One region of the Silvimonas soli genome, then DNA from elsewhere that is predicted to be linked to it. Evidence: predicted binding sites of a transcription regulator. Region 1 holds the regulator's gene; each other region holds the start of a gene.
The links. Region 1 encodes FNR, which switches genes on or off when oxygen is low (the NO sensors DNR and NnrR bind a similar motif). Its sites were predicted from a motif close to TTGATNNNNATCAA; they were not measured.
Positions count from the first base shown of each region.

Region 2: the regulator FNR is predicted to act here: its motif matches at 2,249-2,262, upstream of ubiU (ubiquinone anaerobic biosynthesis protein UbiU).
Region 3: the regulator FNR is predicted to act here: its motif matches at 2,179-2,192, upstream of N7220_RS02395 (DUF3149 domain-containing protein).

Region 1 is NZ_CP106736.1:254,610-258,806, reverse strand. It holds gene N7220_RS01120 (YjfB family protein) at 106-285, shown strand; gene N7220_RS01115 (phasin family protein) at 467-1,021, shown strand; gene N7220_RS01110 (hypothetical protein) at 1,141-1,767, opposite strand; gene fnr (fumarate/nitrate reduction transcriptional regulator Fnr) at 1,862-2,608, opposite strand; gene hemN (oxygen-independent coproporphyrinogen III oxidase) at 2,826-4,197, shown strand, end outside.
Region 2 is NZ_CP106736.1:1,950,000-1,954,196, forward strand. It holds gene N7220_RS08920 (catalase) at 1-747, opposite strand, end outside; gene N7220_RS08925 (carbohydrate kinase family protein) at 1,168-2,109, shown strand; gene ubiU (ubiquinone anaerobic biosynthesis protein UbiU) at 2,320-3,318, shown strand; gene N7220_RS08935 (U32 family peptidase) at 3,378-4,197, shown strand, end outside.
Region 3 is NZ_CP106736.1:528,117-532,313, forward strand. It holds gene N7220_RS02370 (DUF2788 domain-containing protein) at 1-74, shown strand, start outside; gene ppnP (pyrimidine/purine nucleoside phosphorylase) at 110-433, shown strand; gene N7220_RS02380 (metal-dependent hydrolase) at 507-1,037, shown strand; gene N7220_RS02385 (DinB family protein) at 1,078-1,596, shown strand; gene N7220_RS02390 (YajQ family cyclic di-GMP-binding protein) at 1,634-2,119, shown strand; gene N7220_RS02395 (DUF3149 domain-containing protein) at 2,258-2,437, shown strand; gene N7220_RS02400 (ArnT family glycosyltransferase) at 2,519-4,162, opposite strand.

The sequences.
Region 1 (4,197 bases):
TGTGGGATCCCTCTGGCTTGCTCGGTGGCCAAAGTTACGTTATGTTGTTGATATCAATGGGAGTGTTTTATGGATTCCGCATCTTCTGCATCAACGGCAAGCAGCTTGCTAAATTCTCTGGTTCTGCAACCCGCAGCGACCAACGTGGCTGTTGGCGTCGGGGTAATGAAAAAAGCCAACGACGCGCAGGCCTCGGCAGCGCTGAGCTTGCTGCAGGCATTACCGCCGGTGCCGCAATATAACAACCCGACTAATCTGGGCAACGCGGTAGATACCAAGGCGTAATGGGGAGTCTCCCCGCGCGTGAGTTGGTGGTTCAGCCACCGGATTAAAAATACGACCTGAGGGTCGTTTTTTTTCGTCTGAAGATTATTTTGTGCGCCGCACAAATATTGCATTGACATGTATCGGCGTTCTGCCACAATGCTTCCAGATGTTGCGTTGCACAAATCCTAAAGGAAAGATCATGACGTTTGGTTCCAACCGTTTTGCCGAAGAGTTTTCCCGCGCTCAACAAGTCGGGATCGAGCGGTCCTTGAATTACGCACAGACCTTTCTGGCCGGTGCGGAGCGTTTGTGGGGCGTGCAGCTGGGCTTTGCCAAGACTGTGGCTGCCGATAACGTTGAGGCGATCAAAGCCTTCTCGCAGACCAAAGATGTGCAGGGTGCTTTGGCATTACAGCGTGGCCTGGTCGAGCCGCTAATTGAAAAAGCCACTGCCGCATGGCGTGAATCCATTGGCATTGCGCAAGCAACCCAACAGGCCTTGAGCGAATTGGTCGAACAGCAAGTCAAAAAATCTGGCGATGAGGTGCTTTCCGGATTTGACGCATTCGCTGATCAAGCGCCCGCCGGTGCCGAAGGCATCAAAGTGTTGCGCAATGGCGTAGCGGCTTCGCTGGACGCTTATGGCACAACAGTAGCCGCTGCGCGCAAGCAGAGCGAAGAGTGGGTTGCCACTGTAGTACAGAATGTGACTAAAGCAGCGCCTGCGGCGAACGGTCGTCGCAAAGCTGCTTGAGCAAATGTTTTAACGTTTCAAAGCGCATATCTGCCGATTGCGATTATGGCCCTCTGACGAGGGCCATTTTTTTTGCCAACGCACCACCGATACTGGCTTAGCCTTGTGCTGTTGAAGTGTCAGGACGCGGTTGCGGCGGACGGGCTTGGGACGACTGGGAGTATCAGCAGCCACTGTGCTAGCTCCCTCGCCAGTGCATTAGAGCTACCTTGGAGCAAGAGGCCACTTTGCGCGGCGTGCCATGGAGTGAACGGCTCGGTGTCGAGGGCCAGGTAATCCCGCGCCTCTCGCTGCAGCTTCTCAAAACCGCCGTGAACCAGGTATTGCCAAGACTGCAGATCAAACGGCGTGCTGCCGGGTTGCTGCAACGCGCGCTGTAACCACAACCAGACCTCTCCAGACTGCATTAGGCAGGCACCGCTTGTGGTCTGCAAAAACGCGCCAGCCCCGGGGCCGCCTGCGTGAAGCCATGCGTTGGGCAGGGCTGGCGACAACGCTGCAATGATGGGTTCGGCTATTGCAAGGTCACTGTGCTTTGCACCGACAGCGAGCATCCAGCCGTAGATTTGCCCGAGGGGGTTTTGCAAGTTGCCGGCTATATCCAGCAGATGCCAGCCCTGTGCATCGGCTTGGCTTTTCCATGCCAGATATTCCGCGAGCCCTTGCGGGTTCACCAACACCAACGTGCTGTCGGGGGTGGGTGCAGGCGGCAAAGCAGTTGGAGTTTCTGCCGGAAATACCGGCACCCCCAATCCTGATCGCGCCAGGCGGCCAAGGATGGAGGATGCGAGCGCCGCTGGGGCAACCAGGCAAACTTGCGTGAGCATTGGAATCAGGCAGTCAATTGCTTTGACAGTTGTTCATCAATTGTTTCAAGCCTTCGGTGTCTTTCAGTTCGATGAGCCTGTTCTGTACTCGAATCAGACCATTGTCCTGGAAGCGCGATAAGGTTCTGCTTACCGTTTCCAGCTTCAGGCCGAGGTAGCTGCCGATTTCTTCGCGCGTCATGCGCAGATGAAAGCTGCTGTGCGAATAGCCACGTAAGGCAAAGCGCTGCGAGAGATTGAGCAAGAACGCAGCAATCCGTTCCTCTGCCTTCATATTGCCCAACAGCAGCATTACGCCATGATCGCGGACGATTTCGCGGCTCATCATCTTGTAAAGATGGCGTTGCAGGTTGGGAATACGGCGCGACATGGATTCGATTTCAGCAAAGGGCAGTTCGCATACTTCGCTATCTTCCAACGCAACTGCGTCACAAGTGTGATGGTCGGTGCTGATTGCATCCATGCCCATCAACTCACCATTCATGTGAAAACCGGTCACTTGTTCGCGACCATCTTCAGAAACGATGCTGGTTTTGAAGAAGCCGAGGCGCACTGCATAGAGTGCATGGAACGGCTCACCGGCACGGTAGAGTGCTTCGCCGCGCTTGATGGGGCGGCCCTGGCTGACCAATTGATCAACTTGTCGCATTTCTTCGGGCGACAAGCCAATGGGCAGACACAGTTCACGCAAACTGCAATTTGAGCAGGCGTGCCGCAGTTGCTTGAGGCCGGTTTCGCGTAACTGAATTGGTGACAGCATGATGTTGTTCCACTATGACTTGAAATTTTTACGCCATTGCAGCGGCACCCTTACACAATCCTGTGTGCCGCTTCATCGAATTCTGTGCCGCTTATTGAGCCAGGTCACGTATCCTCGCAGTAGATGCTAGCATCATGCGAGTCGTATTGATTTGGATCAAGTAACTATGTCCCAGATGTAGGCAAAATCTTTACCCTGTGTTTTAGGGGTAGGACAAATGCATACAACACCGTTGATCCAGCAGGTCGAATTCGATCGATCTCTTGTCGAGCGCTACGATGGCAAAGGCCCTCGCTACACGTCTTATCCCACCGCAGACCGATTTGCCGAGCTTGAAACTGCCGATTATCGCGAGATGCTGTTGCATTCGCGTGTAGGTGAGGCGGACAAGCCTGCTTCTTTATATTTTCATCTGCCGTTTTGCAATACGATTTGCTATTACTGCGCTTGCAATAAAGTGATTACCAAAGATGAATCACAGGCAGTTAAATATACAGAGTATCTACAAAAAGAAATACAGCTTCACGTAAATATATTGCCATACCGAATGAAGGTTGGCCAGATCCACTTTGGGGGTGGTACACCGACTTTTTTGCCGGAAACCCAACTAGCCACTTTAATGCGCGCAATTAATGATAATTTCGACATTCTGACGGATGGCGAATATTCAATCGAAATTGATCCGCGCAAACTTGAATTATCAAAAATAGCGTTGCTGGCTGAAACGGGTTTTAACCGGGTGAGTGTTGGCGTTCAGGACTTTGACGAGAAAGTGCAGCGCGCCGTTAACCGGATTCAGAGTGAAGAGCAGACCCGCAAGGTGATTGACGCCGCGCGCGCTTCCGGGTTTCGTTCAGTCAGTATCGACTTGATCTATGGCCTGCCGTTCCAGTCTGTAGCTAGTGTCATGCAAACCATCGACCGGGTGCTGGACATCCATCCAGACCGCATTGCGCTTTATAATTATGCCCATTTGCCTGAGCGCTTCAAGCCGCAACGACGCATTGATACGGCCGCATTGCCCGACTCATCGGCCAAGCTGGATATACTGCATGCAGCCATCGACAAATTGACTGCCGCTGGTTACGTTTATATCGGCATGGATCACTTTGCATTGCCGGATGATGATCTTTCCATTGCCCAGCGCCGTGGTACTTTGCAGCGTAATTTCCAGGGTTATTCAACTTACGCGGAATCTGATTTGCTGGCATTTGGTGTATCCGGAATTGGTAAGGTTGGGGCCGGGTATTTTCAGAATTCAAAAAATATCGATGAGTATTACGAGATGCTCGATCGTAATCAATTGCCAATTGAGCGCGGGTATATTTTGAATATGGATGACTTGCTGCGCCGTTCGGTAATTCACGGATTAATGTGTCGCTTTAACCTCAATTTTGGACAGATTGAAACCGCCTGGTTACTGGATTTCAAAACCTACTTCGCCCCCGAAATGGGGCGGCTGTCACAGATGGAGCAGGACGGCTTGTTGCAGTTGAGCGAAGAGGGCATTGAGGTCACGCCTAAAGGACGCATGCTGATCCGTTCCATTGCGATGGTGTTCGACCGTCATCTGCGCGAGAAGACCACCG
Region 2 (4,197 bases), 1.7 Mb from region 1:
GATGGCGTTGAACAGATCACGTTGGGCGTAATCCGGATCGGCCCCGGCCAGGCGGCCCGCTTCGCTCGGGTGCAGATTCTTGATGCCGGCCTTGTTCTTGAAATGCCACTTCACCCACACGCGCTCGCCAGCGGCGTTAATCAGGCTGAAGGTGTGGCTGGAGAAGCCATGCATAAAACGGAAGCCATCAGGCGTGCCCCGATCCGAAAACAAGATGAGAATCTGATGCAGCGCCTCGGGCGAGAGCGACCAGAAATCCCATTTGGCATTGGCGTCTTTCAGGTGCGTTTGCGGATTACGCTTCTGGGTGTGGATAAAGTCCGGGAACTTGAGCGGGTCTTTGATGAAGAACACTGGCGTGTTATTACCGACCATGTCCCAGTTGCCGTCTTCCGTGTAGAACTTCACCGCAAAACCGCGTGGATCGCGCTCGGTGTCGGCAGAACCAGACTCGCCACCCACCGTAGAAAAACGCAGGAATACCGGGGTTTCTTTGCCAAGCTCGCTGAACAGTTTGGCCCGCGTATGCGCGGTGATATCCGCAGTCACCCGGAAAGTGCCGAATGCGCCGGAGCCTTTGGCATGTACCACCCGCTCTGGCACCCGCTCACGGTTAAAGTGGGCCAGTTTTTCCACCAGATGAATGTCTTGCAGCAGCACCGGCCCGCGCGGGCCCGCAGTCACGCTGTTCTGGTTATCGGGAATCGGCTGGCCAAAATTGGACGTCAGAATCGGACGGTCAGACATGGTTAAGGCTCCTGAACTATGTGCTCTGAAAAGGGTTGGGACAGATGAACAATCCGGCTAATACGATCCGCTGTAATGCGCCCAAAGCTCTGCCCACTCGCTGCGTCTGAATAGCTGCATGATGCGCACTCTTGCCTGAGGGGATGAACTGATTGTGGGCGACGCCAGCCAATAATAAAAATTGAATATCCATACTTCTTTGGTAGTTAAAAACTATATTGCGACTCACCACCGTTGCCCGCTTTGATCGACCGCGAGGATCAACCACTTGGGGCGCTGCAATCGGTATAGACCGGATTTGGCCCAGATTTATGCAGAACTGGATAAACACTGCGTGCGATTAAATGGCATTGCATGTCGCCAGCGCCCGCCGCGTCAGGGCAATGGCATAATGCGAACATTTCCAGCACCGAGCGCATCATGGCTATCCTGATCAGTGGTTCCATTGCCTACGACACCATCATGGTGTTCCAGGACCAGTTCAAAAATCATTTGTTGCCTGACCAGCTACATATTCTTTCCATTTCGTTCCTGGTGCCGGAGATGCGCCGCGAACTGGGTGGTTGCGCCGGCAACATTGCCTATAGCCTGAAAGGCCTGGGCGATGAGCCGCTGATTGTCGGCACGGTCGGCAGCGACTTCGGCCCCTATGCCGCTCGCCTGGATAAACTGGGTATCTCCCGCGCCGGGATCCAGGAATTGCCAGAACACTTCACCGCGCAATGCTTTGTGACCACCGATCTGGACGACAACCAGATCGCCGCCTTCCACCCTGGCGCCATGAATCTGTCGCACTTCGTGCAACTCACTGAAATCGGCGTGCCGGTCACGCTGGGCATCGTCGGGCCGGATGGCAAGCTGGGCATGCAGGAACGCTGTCGCCAACTGGCCGCTGCTGGCGTGCCGTTTATCTTTGATCCGGGCCAGGCCATGCCGTTGTTCTCGGGCGAAGAAATGCTGGAAATGACCGAACAGGCCGACTACCTGACCCTGAACGATTACGAAGCCGAAGTGATGTCGAAAAAGACCGGCTTCTCGATTGCGCAATTGGCACAAAAGGTCAAAGCACTGATCGTCACTTATGGCGCAGAGGGTTCGGAGATTTTTGCCGATGGCCAGACTTATCGCATTCCGGCCGTCAAAGCCGAAGCGGTGGTAGACCCGACTGGTTGCGGTGACGCCTTCCGCGCCGGCTTGTTGCACGGTATCAGCCATGGCTGGGACTGGCCGAGCACCGGCAAGCTGGCGTCCCTCTTGGGGTCACTCAAGATCGCCCAGCGCGGTGCGCAGAATCATCACGTTGAACTGGCCGATATCAAGCAGCGTTATCAAGCGGCATTTGGTGAAAGCTGGCCCAGTTAACTGAGCCCCTGGCTTGGCAAAACCTCAGACCCGATACGCCGTCAGTAGTACATGACGGCGTATCGGGTCTTTGTTTTGGGCACTACCTGATATTCACCGCGTTCGCTTTGTCGGCACCTGCCAATTACAAGAATTCATCTTGATCAGGATTAAGGGCCATTCACGGCAACCAGCCTAAGCTGCTCCGCTTTGCCTCTGGCGGAGCGTTGCATGCGTGTTCCTCATCTGGTCTGCCCCGCTGGCAGCCTGCAAGCCCTGAAAAAAGCCGTGGACCACGGCGCCGATGCGGTCTACGTCGGCTTCAAAGACCCCACCAACGCCCGCAATTTTGCCGGACTCAATTTCACCGATCAGCAGCTCACCGAAGGCGTGCATTACGCCCACCAGCGCCAGCGCGAAGTGCTGGTGGCGATCAACACTTACCCGCAAGCCGGGCAAACCACACACTGGCATCGCGCCGTAGATCGCGCCGCCGATCTGGGCGCCGATGCAGTGATTGTTGCCGATATGGGTCTGCTGGAATACGCCACCCGCACGCATCCGCAATTGCGGCGCCATCTTTCGGTACAGGGCTCTGCCACCAACGCTGACGCGATCAACCTGGCCCGCGATCATTTCGGGATTTCCCGCGTGGTGCTGCCACGGGTGCTGACCCTGCCGCAAGTAGAGTACGTGGCCGCACATACCAAAGTAGAGGTCGAAGTATTCGGTTTTGGCAGCCTGTGCGTCATGGCAGAAGGCCGTTGCCAGCTGTCATCGTGGGCGACCGGTGAATCGCCTAATACCCACGGCGTGTGCTCACCCGCTGCGCATGTGCGCTGGGAGCAAACCGGCGGCACGCTCAACGCCCGCCTCAACGGCATTCTGATTGATCGCTTTGCCGAAGGCGAACCAGCTGGTTATCCGACCCTGTGCAAAGGCCGTTTTGAGGTCTCGGGTGATACGTATTACGCGCTGGAAGAACCCACCAGCCTGAACACGCTAGCGATCCTGCCAGAGCTATTACGTATCGGCGTCGCCGCCATCAAGGTCGAAGGCCGCCAACGCAGCCCGACCTACACCGCCCAGGTGACCAAAGTGATGCGTGAGGCCATCGATGCCGCAGCCAGCAGCCGTTATGCCGTCAAACCAGACTGGACCCGCCAACTGACCGACGTCTCGGAAGGGCATCAGCAAACGCTGGGCGCCTATCACCGGCCGTGGCGCTGAACCGGCAAACGTCTGCGGTCCCTACCAAACCAGAACAAGCAATGATCAAGGAAACGCGCATGAAAATCGCCTTAGGCCCTCTGCTGTATTACTGGCCGCGCAGCCAGGTCAGCGACTTTTACGCCGCCGCCGCCCACTGGCCGGTGGGCATCATTTATCTGGGTGAAGTGGTCTGTGCCCGCCGCCACGAGCTACGTACTGCCGACTGGATTGAATTGGCGCAAACGCTCCAGCAAGCAGGCAAAACTGTGGTGTTGTCGTCGCAAGCATTGCTGGAATCGGCGGGTGATTTGATCAGCCTGCGCAAACTGGCCGACGCCGGGTTCGCGCTGGAAGCCAACGACCCTGGCGCGGTCAAGATTGCGCAGGACGCGGGCGTGCCGTTTGTAGCTGGCCCGCATTTGAATATCTACAACGGCGCTACGCTGGATTGGTATGCCGCACGTGGTGCCACCAGCTGGGTGCCGCCAGTAGAAATGCCCGGCGCAGCATTACGCCAGTTGCTGGCAGAACGCAGTTGCAGCATTCCCACCGAAATTTTCGCCCATGGTCATGTGCCGCTGGCCTTTTCCGCCCGTTGTTTCACGGCACGGCATTTTGATCTGAGCAAAGATGCCTGTGAATTTCGCTGTATTGAACATCCGGACGGGCTGGACGTGAACACACGTGATGGTCGGCCGTTCTTGCGCATCAATGGTATTCAGACCCAATCCGCCGCTTGCCAAAGCCTGTTCAGCGCACTGCCAGAACTCAAAACCAGCGGCGTGGATGTTTTGCGCATCAGCCCGCAAGCGCACTTCACCGAAGAATGGGTGCGCGCCTATGCGGCAGCTTTGGCCGGAGAAGCCGTCGAGCCCGATATCGCCACGTGGCAACCCG
Region 3 (4,197 bases), 270 kb from region 1:
TGTTTTTTGTGCTCGGATTCGGCATGTTGGGCTTCATCATCAAAACCGTTTTGACCGAAGTGCTGCAAAAATAAGGCAGCCACACCACCCTTCCTGGAGCAATTCCTTCATGAGCCAGCAACCCCAGCAGTTCGATAACGTATCCGTGGCAAAACAAGCCAATGTCTATTTTGACGGCAAGTGCGTTTCGCATAGCCTGACTCTGGCAGACGGCACCAAAAAAAGTGTGGGCGTGATCCTGCCGTCCGCCCTGGTATTCAACACCGGCGCACCTGAAATCATGGAACTGATTGCAGGTAAGTGTGCCGTCAAACTGGCAGGCGAAAGCGAAGCACGCGTTTACTCTGGCGGCGAGTCTTTCAACGTACCGGGCAATTCGAGTTTCGATATCGAAACACTCGAAACCCTGCATTACGTTTGCCATTTCGGCTAAGCCGTAATCGCGATCCAGCGCCCGTACCGACACGGTTGGTACGGGCGTTTTTTACAAAGAACAACCGACCCTCATGACGACCATTGTTACCCACGCCCTGGTTGCTGCGACAATTGTGCGGACCTTACCCGCGCACTGGCGTAGCCGCTCGCTTTATCTGCTGGCCATGTCTGGCTCAATGGCACCGGACCTGGACACACTGGGTTTTCGTTTTGGCGTTGCTTATGGCAGCGACTTTGGTCACCGCGGCGCAACTCATTCCATCGTTTTTGCCATAACCCTAGGCCTGTTGCTGGCACTCTGGCAGCGCCAACGACACGGACCCCCGCTACTTCGCTGGTGGACAATCCTGACGCTCACCACGGTCACGCATTTGCTGCTGGATGCAGTCACTGACGGTGGCTTGGGCGTCGCCGCTTTGTGGCCGTTTAGCAGTACCCGATTTTTCTTTCCAGTGCATCCTGTGATGGTGTCGCCAATTGGCGCGCATTTCTTCAGTCACCGCGGAGTTGCGACACTCTGGAGCGAATTGGCCTGGGTCGGTCTGCCGTGTGCGATTATCTGGCTGGCACTGACACTTTGGCCGCGTCGTAAATATCGCTAGAATCGCCACTTGCCCGTGGCCCATCCGACAAAGCACCTAAATGATCAATCGAGCGTATGTGCAGTTGATGAGCAGCTACAATCGCTGGATGAATGAGCGCCTGTTGGCCATGGCCAATACTCTGGACGATGATGTTCGGCACGCCGATCAAGGTGCGTTTTTCAAATCCGTCCATGGCACGCTGGATCATCTGATTCGCGGTGATCGCAACTGGCTGGCCCGCTTTAGCCAGCAACCCGCGCCGATTTTCCCCGCTGGGCATCTGGTCTGCGCCAGTTGGTCTGAACTGGTTGCGATGCGTCGACACATTGATGCCGAGATCGACCAATGGGCTGAGCGTGTCAGCGATGACTGGCTGCAGCAGCCTTTCAAATGGCATAGCCCGATGTACCAGCGCGACCTGAACATGCCAGCGTGGATTGTGGTTACTCATTTTTTCAATCACCAGACCCATCATCGTGGTCAGCTGACGACTTTGTTATCGCAACTTGGCATTGACCCCGGCGTGACCGACCTCCCCATGTTGCCGGCGCTTGAGATAGATCCATTTACGTTTTGAAATTGGCAACCCCCGAATTATTTAGCAGGAGAATCCCATGCCCTCATTCGATATTGTTTCTGAAGTTAATGACGTTGAAGTGCGCAATGCGCTGGAACAAACCAACAAAGAAGTGAGCACCCGCTTTGACTTCAAAGGCTCGGATGCGCGTGTAGACCAGGCAGAGAAGGTGCTGACCTTGTTTGCCGATAACGACTTCCAGCTCGATCAAGTGAAAGACATTCTCACCGCCAAACTGACCAAGCGCGGCGTGGACATTCGCTGCCTGGATGAAGCCAAGAGCGAGAAGGTATCCGGCAACAAGGTCAAACAAGCGATCACCGTGCGTACCGGAATCAGCGGTGAAGAAGCCAAGAAGATCGTCAAGCTGATCAAGGACTCCAAACTCAAAGTCCAGGCCGCGATTCAAGGCGATGAAGTACGCGTCTCTGGCGCCAAGCGTGATCTGCTGCAGGAATGTATCGCGCTGGTGCGCAAATCGGTAACTGACTATCCGGTGCAATTCCAGAACTTTCGTGACTGAAACAGCGGCAAACCGCTTTGCCGAAAATATGACATTTCGGTATTTGTGACCGCAACAAATTGACTGTCGTCAATATCAACTCAGCGCCGACCCGCCATGATCGTGTCATTACAAATTCGTTCTGGCAGGAGTCACATCATGGAAAACACCCCTTGGGAAACGCTGTTTTTTTCTGATATTGGCCTGTTGAGCCTGTTCACGATTGGTTTCATTCTGGTGATGGCGGTGTATATCTTCTTGTTTGTTCGTCGCAATGTGATGAACGCTGTTGATCCGGACACCATCAAAAAAGAAGATCATCACCCGCAACACTCGTAACGTTACAGTTACGACCCATAAAAAAGACCAGCAAATTGCTGGTCTTTTTTATGGGTCGCTCGCCACTGCCAAGCGCTGGCTCTACTGAGCGGCAGAATGGGTTTTATCAATCAGATAGAAATGCTCATGCCGCTCGCCTGGGCGCGCGCCATCCCATAACACCATAGAGCCCGGCGGCGGATCACCAGACAACAACTGTAGGCGGCAGCCATCAACCTCACGCCGTTGCAGCGGCATATCCGAAAAATAATCAATCGAAGCGGCCATTGAGTCGGATATCAACGATCCATCAATGCATCCTGGTTTTTGCGAGTTAATTGCCACCTGCAAAGCTGCAACCACTGGACGATAGCTCTTTGAAGCATCCAGCCAGGGCTGCCACAAGCCAATCAATGCACCCCACAATAGTGTGACGCCACACGCCCAATTGGTGATCGCAAGGCGTCCCAGCGAGCGCTTGCGTAGCAGCACCCAGCACCATGTCGCTGAGATTGCCAGCGTAAATACCAGCCCAATCACCGCAACGTGCGGGTGCCAGGCCGGGCTAGCCTCAAGCAAAGTCCTGGCCCAGCTGCTGGGTGTTCCGGTCTGGATAACCAGCCACGCACACCACAACAAAAAGGTACCGACCCCAAAAGTCATGATGCCAAACCAGTTGAGCGCCGCTGCGGCGCCGCGCCGCAAGCGATCGATCCCCACCGTGGTCAACAAAGACAGAGCTGGAAGTACGATCAGCAATGACGATTCGCCGATCAAATCGCCCGCCAGAGCCAGCCAGCACGCGTTCAACAACAAAGCCATTATCGGTAGCGCCAGTTTCGGCGAACGCCACTCAGCCTTGTTGGACCAGGCACCCCAGACACCCAACGGCAGAACCGGCCAGGCAAACCACAACACGATTGAAAAGAAAAAACCGAAGGTGTGGAAGGATTGCCAAGCAGCCAGCCCCCCAAATGCGCCAAATGCGTAATAGTTAAGCCAGACCCGAAACGCGGGCGGGCTGAACTGATAGAGATCCACCACCCAAATCAACCCGAGCGGCACAGCGGTGACCAGGGCAGTTAACAGCGTGGCTAGATACCACGGGCGCCGCCATGGGCGGAAAGCCACCAGAGACATAGCGGTGACCAGACTGAGTAAGAACTCGCCCCAGGACGCTCCCAGCAGCAGAACCAACCAGGACATCCCCAGCAATAGCCCGCCCTGCACCGGCTGCCTTAACGCCCAAGCCAGCGCATACAGTTGCCAGGCAAAACTGAACAGCAAAATCACATCGGGGGACAAATGATGCCCCCACACAATGAGCCCGATACTGCCGATCAACGCCATGACCGCCACACGGCCCTGGCGACGCCCGTAGAGCTCACGACCAGCCAGACCCAGCCCCCACATGGCCAGGGCCATCCACACGCCCGTAACAAGGCGTGCTGCGTCGTGCACAGCCAACCCCATCCGGGATAATGGCCAGGCCAGTATTGCGGCCGTCCAGTAGTAAAGCGGGCCATGGATGAGATAGGCGCTATCGCCGTACCACGGCAGCGACCAATGCTGCCCATCCAGAAAACGCTGGATGACGGCGGCGGTTTCCAGCTCAGCCGGCTTCCACGGGTCATGCCCGATCAGGCCAGGCAACAACCACACAAGACACAGCAACAACAACTGCCAGGGACTTTGCCCAGGCGGGAGCGGTTGTTCGCGTTCGGTTTCAGGGACGTAGGTAAGCATGCGGCGATTCTAACTGGCAATGCGTGGGGATGACA